DNA from 4 places in the Streptomyces sp. SudanB25_2051 genome. Region 1 is predicted to be linked to each of the others. Evidence: riboswitches for the same ligand, from Rfam matches in the RefSeq annotation. Region 1 holds a riboswitch; each other region holds the start of a gene.

Region 1 (5,620 bases):
CGCCCCGGCGACGACGAGGTCGCGCACGAGCGGCTGTGACGCGCCGGGCGGTGCCGGTCAGCCGGCCGGCAGGAACCAGTGGGCCGCGAACGCCGCCGCCGGTCCGTACGGATGGCCGGGCTCGGTGAGCTGCCGGTACAGGAACTCGGTGGCCGTGCAGTCGAACAGCTGCCCCTCGTGGGGGCCGACCTCCGTGGCGTACACCGGCCACCGGTCCGGGTCCGGGTCCCCGGTGAGCCAGTAGAAGGTCTGCTCGTGTTCGTTGGCCGACCAGGGCAGCAGGCCACCCGGCGCCGGGTAGGCGGGGTGGGGCCGCCAGGGCGCGGGACCGGACCGGGCGTGCGCCGCCGCGTCCTGACGGATCCGCTCCGGGTCGTTCAGCTCCAGGAACCCGTCGAACAGGCCCGTACCGAAGGCGTCCACGGTCGCCTTGAAGTCGCCGGGCAGGGGCGTGCCCAGGCGCGCTTCGTGTTCCGCCCAGTCGATCGACAGGGCGGGGGTCCGGTCCCATCCCGTCACGGCCGTCAGGCGCTCCAGCCAGGAGGCGCCCGGCGGCAGGTCGCTGACGGAGGGCACGGTCCGCCGCGCCACGACGAGGGCCGGGCGCCCGTCCGCGGCCCGGCCGGACGCTATCCAGCGGCTGCTGAACGTCCACACGTGCCGCCAGGCCGTGCCGTCCAGGCGGGGCAGCGCCGCGAGGGCGGCGGCGGTGACGGGTCCCGGACCGCCGTAACGGGCCGTCAACTCCCGTGCCACGGCCTCGGCGTCGGTCCGGCCGGGCCGGGCGAGGCAGGTGTGGCCCGCCGCGTGGCCCGGCTCCGGGCAGGTCAGGTCCGTGGTGTCCGGCCAGGTGAGGCGGGCCACCTCCGCCAGGAGCCGCTGGGCGTCGTCGTTCATGCGGAAAGTCAAGCACCCGCCACCGACAGGGGCGCCGGCAGGAGGGGCTACTCGAAGCGGGAGGGGTCGCCCGCGCCCCGGCGGACGATCTCCGGGGCTCCGCCCGAGAAGTCGACGACGGTCGTCGGGGCCGTACCGCAGTCGCCCGAGTCGAGGACGGCGTCGACGACGTGGTCGAGCTGGTCCTTGATCTCCCAGCCCTGCGTCATCGGCTCCTCCTCCCCCGGCAGCAGCAGCGTGCTGGACACGAGCGGCTCGCCGAGCTCGGCCAGGAGCGCCTGGGTCACGGTGTGGTCGGGGATGCGGACCCCGACGGTCTTCTTCTTCGGGTGCTGGAGCTGGCGCGGCACCTCCTTCGTCGCGGGGAGGATGAAGGTGTAGCTGCCGGGGGTGGCGGCCTTCAGCGCCCGGAACACGTCGTTGTCGATCTGCACGAACTGGCCGAGCTGGGCGAAGTTCTGGCAGACGAGCGTGAAGTGGTGGCGGTCGTCCAGGTTCCGGATGGTGCGGATGCGCGACAGCCCCTCGCGGTTCCCCAGCTTGCAGCCGAGCGCGTAGCAGGAGTCGGTGGGGTACGCGACGAGGGCGCCGGAGCGGATCATCTCGGCCACGCTGCCGATCACGCGGCGCTGCGGGTCGTCGGGGTGCACATCGAAGTACTTCGCCATCCGACGAGCCTAACGCGGTGCCGCGCGCGGCGCCGCCCGGCGCCGGTGGGGCCGATGCGGGCGGCGTCACCGCGCGGGCGCACCGGTGCGGTTCTCGCCGGGAGCCGGGGCGGCGGTCGCGGGACCGTGTCCTGGGGGCGGGTGGCGCCGTTGATCCGGGTATGACCAAGACTCACCGTATGCTCGCCGCCCTCGCGTTCGCCGCCGGGGCGTCCGCTCTCGCCGCGCCCGCCGCGAACGCGTCCGTCGTGCCGATCGGCCCCGGCGGCCCCTCGCTCCTCAGCCAGGTGGACGACCTCGCCACGAGCGGGGTCGACGAGGACCACCGCCACCAGGTGCCGAAGGTGACCGAGCAGTTCGGCGGGCTCAGCGGCGTGCAGCAGCTGGGGCAGCTGCGGCAGGTCGTCGCCCCGGTGGCGCCCGTGCTCGGACTGGTGCCGGGACTGTAGGACCCGCCCACCCCTCGGAGGCGGCCCTCGAAGCGTGCCCCCGGACATGATGGTCCGGGGGCACACTCATGGGCGGGACTTCATGTGCCGGAGCCCTCGCGGGCCGGTCCGGGGCCGGGTCCTGGGCCTGGCGGCCGGTCAGGTTCGAGACAAGGGCGCTGGCCTGTCCGGCCGTCAGGCCCTGGGTGGCGGTCCGGGATACCGGCACGGCGCCACCCGGGGCACCGAGCATGCCCCGCGGGGTCTCAGCGGACCCGGCCGAACAGGACCTTGCTGGTCCAGAGCCGCTCCAGCTTGACCACGGAGCCGGCCTTCGGGGAGTGCCAGATGCGGTTGCTGCCGGCGTAGATGCCGACGTGGTACACCCGGCCGCCGGAGTGGAAGAACACCAGGTCGCCCTTGCGGAGGCTGGACGCCGAGATGTGGCGTGTCTTGTTGTACTGCTGCTGCGCGGTGCGCGGCAGGTTCTTGCCGGCCTTCTTGTAGGCATACAGCGTCAGGCCGGAGCAGTCGAACCGGGTCGGCCCGGCGGCCCCGTACTTGTAGGGGGAGCCCTTCTTCGACGCGGCCACGTTGAGGGCCTTCGTCGCGTACGACGGACCTGCCGTCTGCGCCTGCGCCTCGGGGGTGGCCCCCGGTGCCAGCAGGGTGCCGGCGAGGGCGGCGACGGTCAGCGCCGAGACGGCGCCGGTCCGGGACAGCTTGGACGGAACGTGATTCTGCGCGGTCATGCGCAACCCTTCGTCATCCGCCTGCGAAGGATGACCTGTCGGGTTCGGGCTGCGAAGTTGCCCGGCCGCTGACGCGGCTTCACCCCAAGGAACGGCCCTGGCGGGCACGTCCCGTACTGCTGGGTCCTCCACTCCTGCCGATCCACTTCGTGTCGACCAGATCCGGACGGCGGCAGGACTCGGCGTCCGCCCGGACCGCCTCGCCACGGCGGCGAGGGCTTGTCGTCGTCAAGGATCTTGACCCATTTCGGGAGGGATCTTCGAACGGAATCGGCATTTTGTGAGACTCCTCACCGTTGGCCGGATCGGCGTGTCGCGGATGGCCGAAGGGTTGCGGAGGGGTGTCCGCGGGGTGTGTGGCGGACGTCTCGGAGCGCTCGTGATCGCGGCGCGTTACCCTGTCCGGGTGACTCTTCTCGTGATGCGCCGACACGTCGACTACGTGCGCGTCACGACCATGAGCTGTCTGCGCCAGGACTGACTTCTCCCCTTCTCCACCTCTCCACCGGTCCTGCAGCGACGCACCCTCCCGGCACACTCCCGCCGGAGCCTTCCGTACGCCGCGTTCCCGTCATCCTCGGGCAGCAGGGCCTCGTCACACGCGAAACGGAAGCCACACCATGCCTGCCACGACCGCCACCGCCGCCCCCTCCGCCGCCCCGGTCCTGCCCGTCATCGACCTGTCCGCCGCCGACGACCCGCGCACCCGCGAGGCGTTCCACCGGGACTTGCTCGCCGCGGCCCGCGACGTGGGGTTCCTGCATCTGACCGGGCATGGTGTCAGCGAGCGGGAGATCGCCCGGATCATGGAGCTGACCAGGGCGTTCTTCGCACTGCCCGAGGCCGACCGGCTGGCGCTCAGCAATCTGAACTCGCCGCACTTCCGGGGCTACACGCGCGTCGGGCACGAGCTGACCGGCGGCCGTTCCGACTGGCGCGACCAGCTGGACGTGGGCGCCGAACGCCCCGCTCCCGCGGTGGGCCCGGACGACCCGGCGTACCTGTGGCTGGAGGGGCCCAACCAGTGGCCCGCGGCGCTGCCGGAACTGCGCACGGCCGTCCTCGACTGGCAGGACCGGCTCGCGGCCGTGGCGCACCGGCTGCTGCGGGAGCTGCTGACCGCGCTGGGCGCGCCCGCCGACTTCTTCGACGACGCGTTCGCCGAGCGGCCGCACCTGCACACCAAGCTCGTCCGCTACCCCGGTTCGGCGCCGGAGGGGGACGGCCAGGGGGTGGGCGCGCACAAGGACTACGGCTTTCTGACGCTGCTGCTCCAGGACGAGGTGGGCGGTCTGCAGGTGCGGTCCGGCGACGGATATCTGGACGTGCCGCCCCGGCCCGGCGCGTTCGTCGTCAATCTGGGCGAGCTGCTGGAGATCGCGACCGACGGGTACCTGTCGGCGACCGACCACCGGGTGGTGAGCCCTCCCGGGGCGGTGGAGCGGTTCTCCGTGCCGTTCTTCTACAACCCCCGGCTGGACGCGGTGATCGAGACGGTGCCCGGCCCGTATCTGAAGGACGCCCCCGGGGTCGCCCAGGACCGGGAGAACCCGCTGCACGCCGAGTACGGGCGCAACGAGTTGAAGGGCTGGGTGCGGGCCCACCCCGAGGTGGCCCGGCGCCACCACCCCGAGCTCGTCGCCGGCTGACCGTCCACGCGTGCGGGGCCCGGGCGGCGCGCCGCGGGCCCCTGCCCGGCCCGTGGCGCGCGCCGGTGCGCGGCGGTCCCCGCGGGTGCACGATGGGGGTGCGGAGGTGTCCGCCTCGGCCGCGAGCGCTCGACCCGGGGGAAGAGGAGCGCCGCCATGACCGCACACAAGGCCGGCCGGGACACCACGGTCCTGAGCGACTCGCTGCCCGTGCCGGGGATCGGTTTCCTCGCCGTCAACGCGTTCGTCGTGCACGCCCGGGAGCCGGTGGTGGTGGACACCGGTCTCGGGCTGCCCGACCGGGACTTCGTGTCCGCGGTCGCTGAGGCCGTCGACCCAGCGGACGTCCGCTGGATCTGGCTCACGCACCCCGACCGGGACCACACCGGCGGGCTGTTCGCGCTGCTGGCCGCCGCCCCGGAGGCGCGGATCGTCACCACGTACATCGGCGCCGGGATCATGTCGACGGAGCGGCCGCTGCCGATGGACCGGGTGTACCTGCTCAATCCGGGGCAGTCGCTGGACGTGGGCGACCGCACCCTGCGTGCGTTCCGGCCGCCGCTGTACGACAACCCGGCCACGGTCGGCTTCTACGACGACCGGTCCCGCACCTGCTTCAGCTCCGACTGCTTCGGCTCGCCCCTGCCGTCCGCCGAGCTGGCGGAGGGCGAGGACGTACGGGCGGTGGGCGCGGAGGAGCTCCGGGCCGGGCAGCTGCTGTGGGCGACGATCGACAGCCCGTGGGTGCACCTGGTGGAGGACCGCCGGTTCGGGCAGGCGCTGAAGCCGCTGCAGGAGATGGACCCGGAGCTGGTGCTGTCCGTGCACCTGCCGCCGGCGCCGGGGCTGATCGGGCGGATGCTGGACACGCTGAGCCTGGCGCCGGGCTCCGATCCGTTCGTCGGGCCCGACCAGGCGGCGCTGGAGCGGATGCTCGCCGGGTTCGAGCCGGGTGCCGAGGCCGGGCCGGGGCCCGTGCCGGAGAAGCCCCAGACCACCGCGCCGCCCGTCGTCGCCTGAGCCACCGGACGCCCACTCAGGCCGCTCGGCCGCTCAGGCCACCCCGCCCGCTCAGGCCGCTCGGCCCGCTCAGGCCGCTCCGAGCGTGCCCCCGGTACGACTCCGCCCGGCGCGGCTCAGCCGGCGGCTGCGAGCGCGGCCAGCAGCTCGGCCTCCCGGCCGGCGCTGAGGCCCGCGCGGCGCGGCCGGTCCAGGCCCTGTTCCCG
Region 2 (5,620 bases), 1.4 Mb from region 1:
GGCGCGCTGGCGCTCCCGCCCCGCGGGGCCGCTCTCGGCGTACCCGGCGGACAGGACGACGACGCCGCGCACGCCGTGCGCGCCGCAGTCGGCGACGGCGTCCGGGACGTGCTCGGCGCGTACGGCGATGACGGCCAGGTCGACGGGGTCGCCGCCGACGTCGCCCAGGGAGCGGTGGGCGGGGACGCCGTCGAGGGTGGCCGCCTCGTCCGGGAGGGCGCGGTTGACGGCGTGGAGGGGGCCGGTGAACCCGGAATCGGCGAGGTTGCGCAGGACGGTGCGGCCGACGCCGCCGGGCGCGCGGCCCGCGCCGACGACCGCGACGGAGCCGGGCGCGAGGAGCCGCTGCACCGACCGGGCCTCGGCGCGCTGCTCGCGGGCGCGCTGCACGGCCAGGGAGCGGTCGGTGGGCTCCAGGTCCAGGTGGAGGCGTACGGCGCCGTCCTCGAAGCTGCGCCTCTGGGTGTAGCCGGCGTCCGTGAACACCTTGATCATCTTGGTGTTGGCGGGCAGCACCTCCGCGGCGAACCGCCGGATGCCCCGCTCGCGGGCGACGGCGGCGATGTGCTCCAGGAGGGCGGAGGCGACGCCGCGCCCCTGGTGGGCGTCCTGCACGAGGAAGGCGACCTCGGCCTCGTCGGCGGGGGCGGTGGCGGGGCGGCCCAGGGCGTCGATGCGGTCGTAGCGGACCGTCGCGATGAACTCGTCGCCGATCGTCGCGGCCAGACCGACCCGGTCCACGTAGTCGTGGTGGGTGAAATGACGCACGTCCTTGGCGGAGAGCCGGGGATACGGGGCGAAGAACCTGTAGTACTTCGACTCGTCCGAGACCTGCTCGTAGAAGCTGACCAGGCGCTCGGCGTCGTCCGTGGTGATCGGCCTGATCCGCGCGGTGCCGCCGTCGCGGAGCACCACATCGGCTTCCCAGTGGTCGGGGTACGCGTGCGCCGAGTGCGCCGACTGGTCGGACGGGTTCAGCATGGGGCAAGGGTACGGCGCCGTTCCGGCACCGCGCCGGACATGAGACACTGGTCTAGACAACCGCTAGCACTTGAAGGGCAACACCATGGCTGAGCGCCGCGTCAACGTCGGTTGGGCCGAGGGCCTGCACGCCCGCCCCGCCTCCATCTTCGTCCGTGCCGCCACGGCCTCCGGCGTCCCGGTGACGATCGCCAAGTCCGGTGGCAACCCGGTCAACGCCGCGTCGATGCTCGCGGTGCTCGGCCTGGGCGCGCAGGGCGGCGAGGAGATCGTTCTCGCCTCGGACGCCGAGGGCGCGGACGTGGCGCTGGACCGCCTGGCGAAGCTGGTCGCCGAGGGTCTCGAGGAGCTCCCCGAGACCGTCTGACGGCCGCCGCCGGCACCGAGGAGCCGCACCGCCCGGACCACGGGGGTGCGGCTCTTTGCTTACGCGCCCGCGTTCGCGGGCTTCGGGCTTCGGGCTTCGGGCTTTCGCTGCACCGGGCTTTGCGGACACCAGGCTTTGCGGACACGGGGATTTTCGGACGCGCCTTACCGTCGGCGGGCTATTCCCGCCGGCGCCCCATTCCAGGCGGAGGCCCTTTCCGACTGGCACGCCTTCAGGGAGATACCGGTCGGCGCATTATCCGGGCAGCCCGCCTTCCGGGGAGCCGCCTTCCCGAACGCCGGCCTTACCCGGCTTTACGGGCAGCGGGAAAAGGCACCGACTATTCCGCTGCCCCTTGTATACGGCCCGCGTGTTAATTCCGCGCTCCCGCGCTGTGTACGGGATGTTGCGTACCCCTCACACGCTCCGCGCGGCGCAGCCGGTGCGCGCCGCGCCACCGTTCCACGTGGTGGGCCGTGAGCGTCCTGGCGCGCTCGGCGTCGCCCCGCGCCACGGCGTCGACGATGGCGCCGTGCTCGGCCCACACGTCCGCCGGGCGGGCCGGCTCCTCGACCGCGTACATCCAGGCGATCTTGTGGCGGAGCTGGCCGAGCAGCGCGGTCAGGCCGGGGCTCCCCGACGCCTGGGCGAGCGTCTCGTGGAACCAGTCGCCCAGTGAGCGCAGGTCCTCGCTCCGGCCGCGGCGGGCCCGCTCCTGGCCGAGGCGGACCAGGCCGCGCAGCACCTTCAGATGGGCCTCGGTGCGCCGCTGCGCCGCGCGGGCGGCGCCCAGCGGCTCCAGCAGCACGCGCATCTCCAGCAGGTCGGCGGCGTCCTGCTCGGTCGGCTCGGCGACGCACGCGCCGACATGGCGGCGGGAGACGACGAAGCCCTCGGACTCCAGGGTGCGCAGCGCCTCGCGGACCGGGACGCGCGAGACCCCGTAGCGGCGGGCGAGCTGCTCCTCGGTGAGGCGGCTGCCGCGCGCCAGCACCCCGGAGACGATATCCGCCCGGATCGCCGTGCACACCGAGTGCGCCGGAACGCGCATGACCGACCTCCGAATCGCTCCGCCCGCCGATTTCCACGCGGTTTTTCCGCGCGACACCCATCAGTTCGACGTTGTTCGGTGACTCTATGGCAACGCGGCAGATTTTGAGATACCGGGCGGGAATTCATGGTCGATTCTTGGCCGACGCGGGGAGCCGGAGAACACGCGGACGCGCGAAGGCCCCGGCTCTGGAAGCCGGGGCCTTCGCGGAAGCGGGGTGGGTCAGACGTTGACGCCGCGCGCCCGGAGGTAGGAGACCGGGTCGATGTCGGAGCCGTACTCGGCGGTGGTGCGGGCCTCGAAGTGGAGGTGGGGGCCCGTGGAGTTGCCGGTCGAGCCGGAGACGCCGATCTGCTCGCCGGGCATGACGGTCTGGCCGACCGAGACGCTGACGGAGGCGAGGTGGCCGTACTGCGTGTACGTGCCGTCGTGCATGCGGATCACGACGTTGTTGCCGTACGCGCCGCCCCAGCCGGCCTCGACGACCGTGCCGCGGCCGACGGAGACGACGGTGGAGCCGTACGGGGCGTGGAAGTCGACGCCCGAGTGGCTGCCGGAGGACCACAGCGCGCCGCCCGACTGGTAGCCGGTGGAGACGTACGAGCCGGCCACGGGCAGCTGGAAGGAGTTGAGGCGCTTGCGCTCGGCCTCGCGGGAGGCGCGCTCCTCGGCCGCGCGGGCGGCCTCCAGGCGGGCCTCGGCCTGGCGCTCGGCGGCCATCTCGGCCATGGCCTGGCGCTCGGCGACCTCGGCGGCCAGCTCCTGGGCGGCGGCCTGGTCCTCGACCTGGTCGGCCAGTTCGTAGCCGGCGATGGCCTGGTTGACGCCGGTGTCCTCCAGCGACGCGGCGCGCTCGGCGTCGGCGGCGAACGCCGGGGAGGTGAGGGTTCCGATGACTCCGGAGGTGGCCAGGGCGGCGGCGCCGGCGACGTGGGCGCTCCTGCGGCTCATACGGCTCGGGGCACGGTGCTTCCCGGTGGAACGGGTGAACGCCATGAAGTGGACGTGTCCTTTCCTTCCCTCTCGCCTACCGGGTTAGCTGACGGGTTCGGAGCAGGAAGGTCTCCTACGGACCCCTCCGCGTGGTGCGAAGGCGCCCGATTCACCCCAGGGGACGTGGTGGGTCCCCGGCTCCCCAGGCTCGCGCCTGACGGGGATTCGGCGATCGCTGCCCGATGCCGCGGGTGCGGCGAGTACAGCGGGCGGACAGCGACCAAGACGCTATGCCGCTGATCTTTCAATCACCAAACGGACACGGTTTTTTGTAGCGCACGCCACAGAACAGATCCCCCGCCTCTCCAGCAAATCGGACATAAGTCCGTGAGAAAGGGGAACCCCGCCCTCCGCGTGCGGAGGGCGGGGTTCCCCTTCGTACACCGTGTCAATCAGCCCGTGACGACGGTCACTTCGCCCAGGCCCAGCGCCTCGACGGGCGCCTTGATCTGGCCGGCGTCGCCGACGAGGACGGTGACCAGGCGGTCCGGCGGGAAGGCGTTGACGACGGCCGCCGTCGCCTCCACCGTGCCCGTCGCGTCCAGGCGCCGGTACAGCTGCGCCTGGAAGTCGTCCGGCAGGTGCTGCTCGACCTGGTCGGCGAGCGTGTCCGCGACGGACGCCGCCGTCTCGTACTTGAGGGGCGCCACGCCCACCAGGTTGTGCACGGCGGCGTCGCGCTCGGCGTCGGTGAGGCCCTCGGCCGCGAGGGTGCGCAGCACCTTCCACAGGTCGTCCAGCGCGGGACCGGTGTTGGGCGTGTCGACGGAGCCGCTGATGGCGAGCAGCGACGCGCCCGTGCCGTCCGGCATGGAGCGCAGGACCTGGCCGAAGGCGCGCACGCCGTACGTGTAGCCCTTCTCCTCGCGCAGGACGCGGTCCAGACGGGAGGTCAGCGTGCCGCCGAGGCAGTAGGTGCCGACGACCTGCGCGGGCCACACGCGCTCGTGCCGGTCCGGGCCGATGCGTCCGATGAGCAGCTGCGTCTGCACCGCGCCCGGCCGGTCCACGATGACCACGCGGCCCGTGTCGTCGGCGGTGATGGGCGACGCGGTGCCGGGGCGGGGGGCGTCGCCGGTCCACGCGCCGAGCGTGTCGCGGAGCAGTCCGTCCAGGTCGACACCGGTCAGGTCGCCGACCACGACGGCGGTCGCGGAGGCGGGGCGGACGTGGGCCTCGTAGAAGGCCCGTACGGCCGCGGCGTCGATCCGGGCGACGGTGTCCTCGGTGCCCTGGCGGGGGCGGGACATCCGGGAGGCCGCCGGGAACAGCTCCGCGTAGAGCTGCTTGGCGGCGCGCCGCGCCGGGTTGGCCGTCTCGTGCGGGATCTCGTCGAGGCGGTTGCGGACGAGGCGCTCGATCTCGTCGTCGGCGAACGCCGGTGCGCGCAGGGCGTCGGCGAGCAGGCCGAGGGCCTTGGGCAGCCGCGAGGCGGGCACTTCGAGGGAGACCCGCACGCCGGGGTGGTCCGCGTGCGCGTCCAGCGTGGCGCCGCACCGCTCCAGCTCGGCGGCGAACTCCTCGGCGGTGTGCTTGTCGGTGCCCTCGGACAGGGCGCGCGCCATGATGGTGGCGACGCCGTCGAGGCCGTCCGGCTCGGCGTCGAGCGGGGCGTCGAGGACGATCTCCACGGCGACGACCTGCTGCCCCGGGCGGTGGCAGCGCAGCACCGTCAGGCCGTTGTCGAGGCGGCCGCGCTCGGGGGCGGGGAAGGCCCAGACGCGGGGCGTGCCGGGCTTCGGCTGCGGGTGGAACTCCATGCTGGTCAGAGACACGGCAGCGTCGCTCACTGGTCCGTCCCCTCTTCCTCGTCGCTGTCGGTCTGGTCGCCGTCGTCGGCCTTGGTCGGTTCGTACACGAGGACCGCGCGGTTGTCGGGGCGCAGCTGCCGGGCGGCGATCTCGCGGACCTCGTCGGCGGTGACCTCCAGGACGCGCTCGACGGCGGTGAGGGCGAGCTGCGGGTCGCCGAACAGGACGGCGAAGCGGCACAGTTCGTCGGCGCGGCCGGCGACGGTGCCGAGGCGGTCCAGCCACTCGCGCTCCAGCTGGGCCTGGGCGCGCTCCATCTCCTCGGCCGTGGGGCCCTCGGCGGCGAACCGGGCCAGCTCCTCGTCGACGGCGGACTCGATGTCCGGCACCTCGACGCCGGCGGAGGTCTTCACGTCCAGCCAGCCCATGGAGGGCGCGCCGGCCAGCCGCAGCAGGCCGAAGCCGGCGGCGACGGCG
Region 3 (5,620 bases), 530 kb from region 1:
GGTACGACAACGCCCGCGCTCCGCGCTCCGTTCCCGCCGGGCCCGGGTCCCCGTCCCGCGCCCTGCGCTCCGGGGACCCGCGCGGCCGCCGCCCCGCCGCTACAGGGGCAGCAGGTCGGGGCGCTTGGCGGAGATGCGGTCGCCGGAGCTCTCGCCCCGCAGCCGGCGGCCGATCCACGGCACGAGGTACTCGCGGGCCCATTGGATGTCGTCGCGCCGGACCTCCAGCGTGCCGCGCGGCGGGAGCGGCGGCCACGGCTGGTCGGGGTCGGCCGGGACCTCCAGGCCGAGGACCTGGGCGGCGCGCAGCGCGACCCGGGTGTGGCCCTCGGGCGACAGGTGGAGCCGGTCCTGGTCCCAGGCGCGGCGGTCCTGCACGGAGCGCAGCGACCACAGGTCGAGTACCGGGCAGCCGTACCGGTCGGCGATGGCGCGCACATGGCCGTTGTACGTGGCGACCTTGCCCCGCAGATGGCGCAGGACCGGCACGCCGCGGGTGTCGAAGCCGGTGGTCACCACGACGGTGCCGATGACGGACCTCAGGTCGGCGACCGCGCGTTCGAAGCGCTCGGCCACGTCGTCGGGGTCGCTGCCGGGTCGGATGATGTCGTTGCCGCCGGCGCAGAACGTCACCAGGTCCGGGGCGAGTTCCTTGGCGCGGGGCACCTGCTCGGCCACGATCTGGTCCAGGAGCCTGCCGCGTACGGCGAGGTTGGCGTACCGGAACTCGTGCTCCTCCGGAAGCCGGTCGGCCAGCAGGACGGCGAGCCGGTCGGCCCAGCCGACGAAGCGGCCGTCCGGGCCCGGGTCGCCGACGCCCTCGGTGAAGCTGTCGCCGATCGCCGTGTACGACCCGATCACGTCGTTCTCCCCCATCGTCGAATCGTCTGCCACGGCCGCACATCATTCACCCCGAGATGTGACCTACGCGACCGTAAGGAGGGGTTGACGGGGCGTGATCTCCGCCACCGCGCGACGGCCCGGCACCCTTTCGGGGGCCGGGCCGTGGCGTTTTGGTGCGTTATGCGTCAGATGCTGACGCCGTGGCCGCGGAGGTAGGCCAGCGGGTCGATGTCCGAGCCGTAGCCGGGGGCGGTGCGGATCTCGAAGTGCAGGTGCGGACCGGAGGAGTTGCCGGTGGAGCCGGACAGGCCGATCTGCTGGCCGCCGCCGACCGACTGGCCGGCGGAGACGGAGAGGGAGGAGAGGTGGGCGTACTGCGAGTAGTTGCCGTCGGCGTGCTTGATGACGACCTCGTTGCCGTACGCGCCGCTCCAGCCGGCGGAGACGACGGTGCCCGGGCCGACGGCCTTGATGCTGGTGCCGGAGGCGGCGGCGAAGTCGACACCGGTGTGGTAGCCGGACGACCACATGGAGCCGGAGGCCCGGTACGGCGTGGTGACACTGGCGGAGACCGGGGCGGTGAAGCCGGAGCCGCTCTGGGCGGGGGCCTGCTCGCGCACGGGGGCCGGGGTCTCGGCGGCCGGCTTCGCCTCGGCGGGGGCCTCGGTCTTGGCGGCGGAACGGGAGGCGCGCTCGCCTCGCGTGTCGTCGGCCTTCGCGGGGCTCTTGGCGGTGTTCTTGGCGCCGAGGGTGAGCTTCATGCCCGGGTGGATGAGGCCCGGGTCGCTGCCGATGACCTCGCGGTTGTCGGCGTACAGCTTCTTCCAGCCGCCCTTGACGTTCTTGTTGTGGGCGATCTTGGCCAGGTAGTCGCCGGCGACGACGGTGTAGACGCGCGGGGCGGCCTTGCCCGCCTCGGCGACGGTCGCGACGGCCGCCGTCTGCGCGGGGGCGGCGGCCGGGGCCGCGGCGGGGGCGGCGGCGTGCGCGCCGGTCGCACCGAGGAGCGGGAGGGCGATGGCGGCGCCACCCGTACCGGCGGCGACGAAACCGCGGGTGAGGGCATGGGACTTGGTACGGCGGTGCTTACCCTTGGCGGGCATGGCGAATTCCTCTCCGGCGCCTGCGAGGTGAGCTGTCGGGTTCGGACTGGAGCTGTCCGGCCGCGCGTCGAGCGCGACTTCACCCCGAGCCGTACGGGAATTCCCGCACGGCGGACTACCTGGTTCCCCCGCTCCTGCCACACGTTGGATGGGTGCGAATTTCCGGGGCGGCGGCAGGATTCGGCGATCCGCCCGGCTGGAACGGGACGGTAAACGAGTGAGGACGACGGGAACAAGCGGATGGTTGCGCGGGCGCATTCACTCCGCGGAATTCACCGGGGAATTGCGGTCACCCTCCGTGGATTACGGATCATGAATTCCCGTGCGGCGCAGGGCTTTTGCGCGGCGCCGTCGGCCACGGTCCGTCACCTTTATGACGCTGCTCACGCGGCGGCGGCCATCTCCCTTGTTTCCAGGGCGCGTTATGACGTAGCAGAGCAATACGGACAGAAGCGACAGAAGCATCTTTAAGTGATCAGCGGCCCAACTCCTCGTCAAGTGGGAGGTAATCGCATCGTGGGTCCTGATGGGGCGCGAGGCGCGGGCGGGCCGGGGCACGGCAGCGGGCCGCCGGAGGGGCGCCCCCGGGGGCCCTGCGCCGGGCGGTGCGGAGGGGCGCACGGGAGCCGGGAGAAGGAGCGGCGTCGCCGGGGTCGGAGAAGGGGCGGTGTCGCCGGGGTGGGAGAAGGGGTGACACGGACGCCGGGAGGAGGGATGGCGCGGGGGCCCAGGGAAGGGGTGACACGGGGGCCCAGGGAAGGGGCGGCGCGGGGGCCCCGAGAAGGGGCGGGGCGACGGAGTGGGGGCGGGCGTCGGGCCACGCCGACCGGGGAAGCGATGTCGTATCGTCGGACCGCCAACCTGTCGGCGGACGTCGCCGACACCGGACACGGAGGAGCCCCCGTGACGCAGCTGCCGCCCTTCCCGTCGACCGCCGAACCGGAGCTGACCGGCGTCCGCAATTTCCGCGACGTGGGCGGGCTGCCGACCGTGGACGGGCGCCGGGTGCGGCCGGGGGTGCTGTTCCGCAGCGGTCACCTGGCGCACGCGACGGAGGAGGACGCGGCGTTCCTCGCGTCCCTCGGGCTGCACACCGTCTTCGACTTCCGCAACGCCGCCGACCAGGCCCTGGAGGGCCCGGACGTGGAGCTCCCGGGCGTCCGGAACGTCAACATCCCGCTGACCGACCCGGCCGACGGCGCCGAGTTCTGGACGATGGTCCGCGACGGCGACCTGGACCAGCTGCGGGAGCTGCTCGGCGACGGCAAGGCGGCGGCCCGCATGCGCGCCGCGTACCGGTCGATCATCGCGGAGCGCACCGCCGAGCACAGCCGGGTCCTGCACGCGCTCGCCGCCGAGAGCGTGCCCGCACTGATGCACTGCGCGGCGGGCAAGGACCGCGCCGGCCTGTCCATAGCGGTGGTCCTGCTCGCGGTCGGCGTGGAGCGCGAGGCGATCGAGGCGGACTACCTGAAGTCGAACGACCCGCACCGCCGGTACAAGGTCCGCCGCGGCGACTCGTCGCCCGCCGGCATGTCCTCCGAGGTCATGGAGCTGCTCAGCCCCCTGTTCGACGCGCGCGCGGAGTACCTGGACACGGCGTACGCGACGATCGAGGAGCGCTGGGGGTCGACCGAGCGGTACCTCGCCGACGGGCTGGGGCTGACCGACGAGACCCGCGAACGGCTGCGCGCCCGTCTCCTCGACGGCTGAGACGGCGGCACGGCCTGAGCCTGCACGGCCTGAGCCGGGCGCGGACGGCCGAGACGCCCGGGGGCGGGCTGAGCCGGGCTACTGGTTCTGCCCGCCCAGCATGAACAGCAGGTACAGGAAGGCCGCGAAGAGATGGCCCGCGACCAGGTAGGCGAACAGCCGTATGACGAGGTTGCGGTTGATCCACCGCTCCTGGGTGCTCGGGATGGGCTTCGGGTTCTCCGGCTCGGGCATGGCGTACCTCTCGGTTCTGCTCAGTGGTGCGCGGCGGGGCCGTCGCCGAGGCACAGGTCGGCGGCGGGGCTCTGCATGAGGGTGTGGACGAAGAGCAGCTCGGCGCCGCTCCGGGTGGCCGCGGCGATGCGGTGCGGGGTGAGCGAGTCGAAGTGGGCGCTGTCGCCCGGATCGAGGACGTGCACGGCGTCGCCGAGCGCCAGCCGCACGCGCCCGGCGAGCACGTAGAGCCACTCCTCGCCCGCGTGGACGCGCACCGCGTCACGCAGCCCCGTGTACGGGACCTCGACGCGCAGCGCCTGCATGGCCCGGCCCGCCGCGCCCGCCTGGTGGTACGTCCAGCCGCCGGCCTCGACCGGTTCGGCGCGGCCCGCCCGGACGACCGGGTCCGTGGCCGGGGCCACCTCGCCCAGCAGCTCCGAGACGGTCGTACCGTAGGTGCGGGCGAGCCCGAGCAGCATCGGCAGCGACGGCTGGCGGCGGCCGGTCTCCAGGCGGGACAGATGGGCCGGGGAGAGTCCGGCGCGCCGGGCGGCCGCCTCCAGGGTCAGGCCCCGGCGGCGGCGCAGGGCGCGCAGCTGGGGCGCGACGTCCGGCAGGCTCTCGGCCGGCTCTCCTTCGACGGTCGTCATACGACCATTGCGCCAGGAATTTTCCCGTGGGGCAATTTTCTTGCCCCACGGGCAAAAGTCAGCGGTTGGCGACCGCCTGCTTGACCAGGGTGCGCCCGAAGTCCCAGATCAGTCCACCGCCGCTGTGCGCCTCGTCCATCACATCGGTGAACGCGGTGACGAAGCGGTCGACGTCCGCCTCGCCGATGATCAGCGGCGGGATGAGCTTGATCACTTCCAGGCGGTCTCCGGAGACCTGGGTGAGGATGCGGTGCCGCTGGAGCAGCGGGACCACCACCATCTGCGCGAACAGTCCCCTGCGGGCCGTCTGGAGCATCGTCCAGCGCCCGCGCAGCGCCAGCGAGGCGGGCCTGCCGAACTCGATGCCGATCATCAGCCCGCGTCCGCGGACCTCGCGGAGCATCTCGTACCGGTCCGTGAGCGCGGCGAGCCGGGACTTCAGCAGGGCGCCGGTGCGGCGGGCGTTGCCGACGACGTCCTCGTCCTCCAGGACCGCGAGGACGGCGAGGCCCGCGGCCATGGCCTGGGCGTTGGCGCCGAAGCTCGCGGAGTGGACCACGACGCGGTCCATGGAGGAGTAGACCTTCTTGAAGATCCAGTCCTTGCCGAGCGTGGCGCTGACCGGCACGTACCCCCCGGACAGGGCCTTGGCGACGCACACCAGGTCGGGCTCGACGCCCTCCTCGTGCTGGTAGGCGTAGAAGTCGCCGGTGCGGCCGAGGCCGGTCTGGACCTCGTCGGCGATGAGGAGGGCGCCCCGCTTGTGGAGGAGCTCCTGGGCGGCGCGCAGGTAGCCGGGCGGGGCCTCGTGGACGCCCTTGCCCTGGACGGGTTCCACGATCAGCGCGGCCACGTCGCCGCGCCGCAGCTCCCGGTCGAGGGCGTCGAGGTCGCCGAGCTCGACGGCGGTGTCGGGCAGCAGCGGGGCGAAGCCGTCGCGGAAGCAGTCCTCGCCGTTGACGGAGAGCGCGCCGGTGGTGAGCCCGTGGAAGGCGTGGGAGCAGTACAGGACGCGGGGGCGGCCGGTGGCGCGGCGGGCGAACTTGAGGGCGGTCTCCACCGCCTCGGCGCCGCTGTTGCCGAAGTAGACCCGGT
Region 4 (5,620 bases), 6.1 Mb from region 1:
GCACTCCTCCAGGTTGCCGACGGCGACGGTGGCGTGCCGCAGGGCCTCGGCGTAGTGGGCGCGCGCCTCGGACGGGTCGGGCCAGAACGCGGGCCGCCAGTCGAGGTCGAGGACGGTGATGCCGCGGCGGCCCCTGGCGGCGAGCACGGCGAGGGTGGCCGCGCGGCTGGGCTCGGCGCTCAGGCCGGTTCCGGTCGTCCACAGGACGCGGGCGGCGCGCACGGCGTCGTAGTCCAGTTCGCCGGGGTGGATCTCCAGGTCGGGGGCCTTGGGCCGGCGGTAGAAGTAGAGGGGGAAGTGGTCGGGCGGGAAGATCTCGCAGAACGTGAGGGGCGTGAGCAGTCCGTCGACGGACGTGACCCAGCGGTCGTCGACGCCGAACTCCCGCAGCGCCCGGTGCGCGTAGGCGCCGAAGGGGTCGGCTCCGGTGCGGCTGATGAGCGCGGCGGTCCGACCGAGGCGGGCGGCGGCGACGGCGACGTTGGCGGCGGACCCGCCGAGGAACTTCCCGAAGGTCTCGACCCGCTCCAGCGGGACGCCGCTCTGGAGGGGGTAGAGGTCGACGCCGACGCGGCCCATGGCGATCACGTCGAAGGGCTCCCCGCCGGTCGCGCTCCCGGCGGCGCCGGGGCCGGCAGCGGCGGCCGGGTCGGGCGCCCGCGTCGGCCCGGGCATCGGCGCGGGGGCGGCGGAATCCGCGGCCCGCGGGGGCTCGGGCATCGGCGCGGCAGCGGCGGCGGCTTCCGGGGCGGTGGGGTCGGGCTCGGGCATGCGGGTCGCTCCTGGGGCCTTCGGGGCGGTCGGGGCCGGGGTGCTTCAGGTGTCCTCCCCCGGACGGGCCGCTCCCATCCCCGTGCCCGCCGCGTCGCGGCGAGGTGGCGGTCGGACGGACCACACGGGCCCCGTTCCCGGCATCATGCCGATAGGGTCGGCGCCCACCGCGCACCAACACCGCCGACACCCGCCGGCACCCGCCGATCGCACCGCCGCGGGCACCCGCCGGCACGCACGGCACGGCGTCCCAGCCGCCCGCCGCGCGCCCGCCCGATGAGGCCCCGTCAGCGAACCGGGAGCCGCGCCGAAAGGACCGCTCATGGACACCGCAGGCACCCCGTCCCTCGACCGCATCAGGATCGGCTCCGCCCCGGACTCGTGGGGCGTGTGGTTCCCCGACGACCCGGGGCAGGTGCCGTGGAGGAGGTTCCTGGACGAGGTCGCGGAGGCCGGGTACGAGTGGATCGAGCTCGGCCCGTACGGCTACCTCCCCACCGACCCCGCCGTGCTCGGCGACGAGACCGCGCGGCGCGGCCTGAAGGTCTCCGCGGGCACGGTCTTCACCGCCCTGCACCGCGGCCCCGCCGTCTGGGACGCCACCTGGGAGCAGGTGAGCCGGGTCGCGGAGCTGACCCGCGCGATGGGCGCGCGGCACCTGGTGGTGATCCCGTCGTTCTGGCGGGACGACAGGACCGCCGAGCTCGTCGAGCCGCCCGAGCTGACCGCCGCGCAGTGGGCGGACCTGGCGCGGGGCATGGAGCGGCTGGGGCGCGAGGTGCGGGAGCGGTACGGGCTCGGCATCGTCGTCCACCCGCACGCCGACACGCACCTGGACACGGAGGAGCACGTCGAGCGGTTCCTCGACGCGACCGACCCGGAGCTGGTCTCCCTGTGCCTGGACACGGGGCACTACGCCTACTGCGGCGGCGACAGCGTGAAGCTGATCGAGACGTACGGGGAGCGGATCGGCTATCTGCACCTCAAGCAGGTCGACCCGGCCGTCCTGGCGGAGGTCGTGGCGGAAGGCGTGCCGTTCGGTCCCGCCGTGCGGCGCGGGGTGATGTGCGAGCCGCCGCACGGGGTGCCCGCGCTGGAACCGGTGCTGGCGGCGGCGCAGGGCCTCGGCGTGGACCTGTTCGCCATCGTCGAGCAGGACATGTATCCCTGCCCGCCCGAGCGGCCGCTGCCGATCGCGGCGCGCACCCGCGGGTTCCTCCGCTCGTGCGGCGCCTGAACCGGAAGGAGAACGGGACCATGACACGAGGCGGGACGCTCGGCGTGGCCGTCGTCGGGGCGGGGCGGATGGGCGCCGACCATGTGCGCCGCATCGACCGGGTGATCAGCGGGGCGCGGGTGGCCGCCGTCGCGGACGTGGACGGCGAGCGGGCCAAGGCGGTCGCGGACGCGGTCGAGGGCTGTACGGCGTACACGGACCCGGCCGCCGCGATCGGCGCGCCCGGCGTGGACGCCGTGCTGGTCGCCTCTCCGGGCGCGGCGCACGAGGCGGCGCTGATCGAGGCGCTGGGGCGGGGCCTGCCGGTGCTGTGCGAGAAGCCGCTCACCCCGGACGCCGCGTCCGCGCTGCGCGTGATGCGGGCGGAGGAGCGCCTGGGGAGGCGGCTGGTGCAGGTGGGGTTCATGCGCCGGTACGACACGGAGTACACGCGGCTGAAGGCGCTGCTGGACGGCGGCGGTCTCGGGCGGCCGCTGATGCTGCACCAGCGGCACCGCAACGCCGCGTCGCCGCCCTGGTTCACCGGGGAGATGCTGCTGGCGGACTCGGTGGTCCACGAGATGGACGCCACGCGATGGCTGCTGGGCCAGGAGATCACCGCGGTGACGGTGATGCGGCCGAGGCCGTCGGGGAACGCCCCGGAAGGCGTGGACGACCCGCAGTTCGTGGTGTTCGAGACGGACGGCGGGGCGCTCGCGGATGTGGAGATCTACGTCAACTGCCGCTTCGGGTACCAGGTGCAGGCCGAGGCGGTGTGCGAGAACGGCACCGCGCGGATCGGCGAGGCGCACGGGATGCTGGTCAACACGGGCGGCCGGTGGGGCGGCCCGATCGCGCCCGGCTTCGAGGAGCGGTTCGAGGACGCGTACGACCGGCAGGTGCGGGCCTGGGTGGACGCGGCGCTGCGCGGTGAGGTGACCGGGCCCGGCTGCTGGGACGGGTACGCGGCGGCGGCCGTCTGCGAGGCGGGCCTGCGCTCGCGCGCGGAGGGGCGGCGCGTGGAGGTGGAGCTGGTGGAGCGCCCGGCGCTCTACGGCTGAGGGGCGCGGCACCGCTGCGGGCGCCCGGCGGAGCCGGTGCCACGGCAGGGGCGCGCCGGCCGGCGGGGCCGTGCCGGTCCCCGGTGGTACGGCCCCGCTCCCCCGGCGGGGCCGTATCGCCGGGGAGGCCGCGGCGCCCGCGGGGCACCCGGCGGGCCGGTCGGTCGGCGCGTCGGGTGCCCCGCGGGCGGTCGGGGTCAGTACGGGCCGTTGACGTTGTCGATGGAGCCGTACCGGTCGGCGGCGTAGTTGCACGCGGCCGTGATGTTGGCGACCGGGTCGTACGGGTCGAACGGCGTACCGGGCACGTGGTAGGCGCGGAACGTGGGGTCGATCACCTGGAGGAGGCCCTTGGAGGGCGTACCGGCGGCGGCGTTCGAGTCCCAGTTGTTGATCGCGAGCGGATTTCCGGAGGACTCGCGCATGATGTTGCGGTGAATTCCCTCGTAAGTGCCGGGAATTCCGCGCTGGGCCATGATGTCCAGCGATTCCTTGATCCAGCCGTCGAGGTTGTCGGCATAGGACTTCACGGCGGTCTGGACGACGGCGGTGCGGGCGGCGGAACGGTCGGCGCGGACGGCCGTGGAACGCTCGGCGGCGGCCTTCGCCGCGGCCGGGGCCTTGGCGCCGACGGTGAGCTTCAGACCCGGACGGATGAGTGACGGGTTGTCACCGATGGCGTTCTTGTTGTCCGCGTAGAGCTTCTTCCAGCCGCCGCTCAGGGAGTGCTCGGCGGCGATGCCGGAAAGGGTGTCGCCGGCGACCACGGTGTGCGTGACGGTCTTGGCGGCCTTGACGGCGGCGGGCGCCGCGGCGGGCGCCTGGGCGGCGACGGAGATCGCGGCGGGGGCCGCGCTCGGGGCGGCGGAGGCGGTGGCCGCGCCGGTCAGGGGCAGGGCGAGGGCGGCTCCGCCGGTGCTCGCGACGACGAGTCCACGGCTGAGGCGGCTGCTCTTGGGGCGACGGTGCTTACCCTGTGCGGGCATGGGGCGTTTCCTCTCCGACGCCTGCGAGGTGAGCTGTCGGGTTCGGGCTGGAGATGCCCGGCCGCGGTCGCCCGCGACTTCACCCCAAGCCGTTCCGGATGACCGGAACGGCGGCTTACCTGGTTCCCCCGCTCCTGCCGAGCGTGAATGTGTGAGTGCTGGAGCCCGGAAGGCGGCAGGATTCGGCGTTCCCTCCGGAATGACGGTGACCGTAAACGACATCCGCGGGGCGGAACAAGGCCGGGAATTTCCCGCGAAGATCCATTTCCGGGGCCGGTGGCGGCGAAATTCCGTACCACCGCGCGGCGTACGCGCGATTTCCCCTCCGGACCGCCGTGACCGACATCACGGATTACGGGCGGCGGTGGCGTTGCCCTCACCACACCGCAAAATTGCGCCAATTGACCACCAGTCGGCAAATCTCACAAACACCCCAAATCAGACATAGGTCCGGAGTCGCCTCCGTTCGGGTGGACCCGGCGCCCGGACGGGCGCGCGACCCGCCGGCAGCGGTTGCGGTTCCCGCCCCGGCCGCGAGGGTGAGGATGTCGCAAACTGACCAAACAGGGGCGAAATCGTGCATAAAACACCACTGAGGATGTCACCGCGCCGGACCCTCCTCGCCGCAGCCGCGCTGCTGGGGCTGACCGCCACCGCCGCCGCGGTCCCGGCGTCCGTCGCACAGGCGGAACCCGCCGTCTCGGCGCCCGGCGCCGTCATCGCCGACTGGGCCCGGCTCACGGGCGAGGTCGTCGACCCGGAAGGCAAGTCGAACTCGTCGGAGACGTCCGTCTGGCACGCCGTCGTCTCGGCGGGCATGTACAACGCGGTCGTCGGCATCGAGGGCCGCTACGAGCCGTACCGCTGGAGCGAGCGGGGGCCCGGTTCGGCGTCCTCCGTGGCCGCCGCCGCGACCGCCGCCCACGACGTGCTGCTCCACTACTTCCCCCAGGCCGAGCCGAAGCTGGAGAGCGCCTACGCCGCCTCGCTCGCCGAGGTGCCGGACGGGCCCGCCGAGAAGGCCGGCGTGGAGTTCGGCCGCCGCGCGGCGGCCCACATGGTCGCGCTGCGCAAGGACGACGGCTTCGGCGCCCAGGTCCCCTTCACCACCTCGCCGGCCCTCGGGGTGTGGCGGCCCACGCCGCCCGCGCAGCAGCCGTTCACCAGTTCGTGGCTGGGGCGTCTGCGCCCGATGCTCATCGAGCGGCCCGACCACTTCCGGCCCGCGGCGCCTCCCGCGCTGACGTCCGCCCGCTATGCCGCCGACCTGATCGAGGTGAAGGCGGTGGGCGCGAAGACGAGCACCGTGCGCACCGCGGAGCAGACGGAGACGGCGCGCTTCTTCACCACCGTGGACCTGCAGGGCGCCCTGGCCGACCGTGCCGAGCGGCACGGCCTCGACCTGGTCGACACGGCCCGCCTCTTCGCCGCCGTCAACACCGTCCAGGTGGACGCCGCCATCGCCGCGTGGGACGCCAAGCTGCACTACGGCTCCTGGCGCCCCGTCACCGCGATCCGCGAGGCGGAGAACGACGGCAACCCGCTGACGGAGGCCGACCCCGCGTGGGAGCCCTTCCTCGTCACCC

What was found. Region 1 has a riboswitch for cyclic di-AMP ahead of ACSUPT_RS28360 (C40 family peptidase). Riboswitches for the same ligand answer to the same signal wherever they lie in the genome.
Region 2: another riboswitch for cyclic di-AMP. It lies ahead of ACSUPT_RS22725 (M23 family metallopeptidase); the one in region 1 lies ahead of ACSUPT_RS28360 (C40 family peptidase).
Region 3: another riboswitch for cyclic di-AMP. It lies ahead of ACSUPT_RS26120 (M23 family metallopeptidase); the one in region 1 lies ahead of ACSUPT_RS28360 (C40 family peptidase).
Region 4: another riboswitch for cyclic di-AMP. It lies ahead of ACSUPT_RS01825 (transglycosylase SLT domain-containing protein); the one in region 1 lies ahead of ACSUPT_RS28360 (C40 family peptidase).

Annotation. Positions count from the first base shown of each region.
Region 1 covers NZ_OZ186787.1:6,459,435-6,465,054, reverse strand. The annotation lists gene ACSUPT_RS28380 (cation:proton antiporter) at 1-39, shown strand, start outside; gene ACSUPT_RS28375 (hypothetical protein) at 58-897, opposite strand; gene ACSUPT_RS28370 (L-threonylcarbamoyladenylate synthase) at 945-1,565, opposite strand; gene ACSUPT_RS28365 (hypothetical protein) at 1,727-2,014, shown strand; gene ACSUPT_RS28360 (C40 family peptidase) at 2,260-2,745, opposite strand; cyclic di-AMP (ydaO/yuaA leader) riboswitch at 2,749-2,923, opposite strand; gene ACSUPT_RS28355 (isopenicillin N synthase family dioxygenase) at 3,366-4,394, shown strand; gene ACSUPT_RS28350 (MBL fold metallo-hydrolase) at 4,551-5,414, shown strand; gene ACSUPT_RS28345 (oxidoreductase) at 5,531-5,620, opposite strand, start outside.
Region 2 covers NZ_OZ186787.1:5,064,568-5,070,187, reverse strand. The annotation lists gene ACSUPT_RS22740 (bifunctional acetate--CoA ligase family protein/GNAT family N-acetyltransferase) at 1-981, opposite strand, end outside; gene ACSUPT_RS22735 (HPr family phosphocarrier protein) at 1,067-1,348, shown strand; gene ACSUPT_RS22730 (GntR family transcriptional regulator) at 1,722-2,399, opposite strand; gene ACSUPT_RS22725 (M23 family metallopeptidase) at 2,622-3,395, opposite strand; cyclic di-AMP (ydaO/yuaA leader) riboswitch at 3,409-3,573, opposite strand; gene ACSUPT_RS22720 (M16 family metallopeptidase) at 3,785-5,152, opposite strand; gene ACSUPT_RS22715 (M16 family metallopeptidase) at 5,179-5,620, opposite strand, start outside.
Region 3 covers NZ_OZ186787.1:5,929,626-5,935,245, reverse strand. The annotation lists gene ACSUPT_RS26125 (SGNH/GDSL hydrolase family protein) at 100-876, opposite strand; gene ACSUPT_RS26120 (M23 family metallopeptidase) at 1,029-1,946, opposite strand; cyclic di-AMP (ydaO/yuaA leader) riboswitch at 1,949-2,111, opposite strand; gene ACSUPT_RS26115 (tyrosine-protein phosphatase) at 2,850-3,659, shown strand; gene ACSUPT_RS26110 (DUF6126 family protein) at 3,738-3,917, opposite strand; gene ACSUPT_RS26105 (XRE family transcriptional regulator) at 3,914-4,525, opposite strand; gene ACSUPT_RS26100 (aspartate aminotransferase family protein) at 4,584-5,620, opposite strand, start outside.
Region 4 covers NZ_OZ186787.1:409,050-414,669, forward strand. The annotation lists gene iolC (5-dehydro-2-deoxygluconokinase) at 1-771, opposite strand, end outside; gene ACSUPT_RS01815 (sugar phosphate isomerase/epimerase family protein) at 1,094-2,008, shown strand; gene ACSUPT_RS01820 (Gfo/Idh/MocA family protein) at 2,029-3,048, shown strand; gene ACSUPT_RS01825 (transglycosylase SLT domain-containing protein) at 3,246-4,034, opposite strand; cyclic di-AMP (ydaO/yuaA leader) riboswitch at 4,038-4,198, opposite strand; gene ACSUPT_RS01830 (vanadium-dependent haloperoxidase) at 4,633-5,620, shown strand, end outside.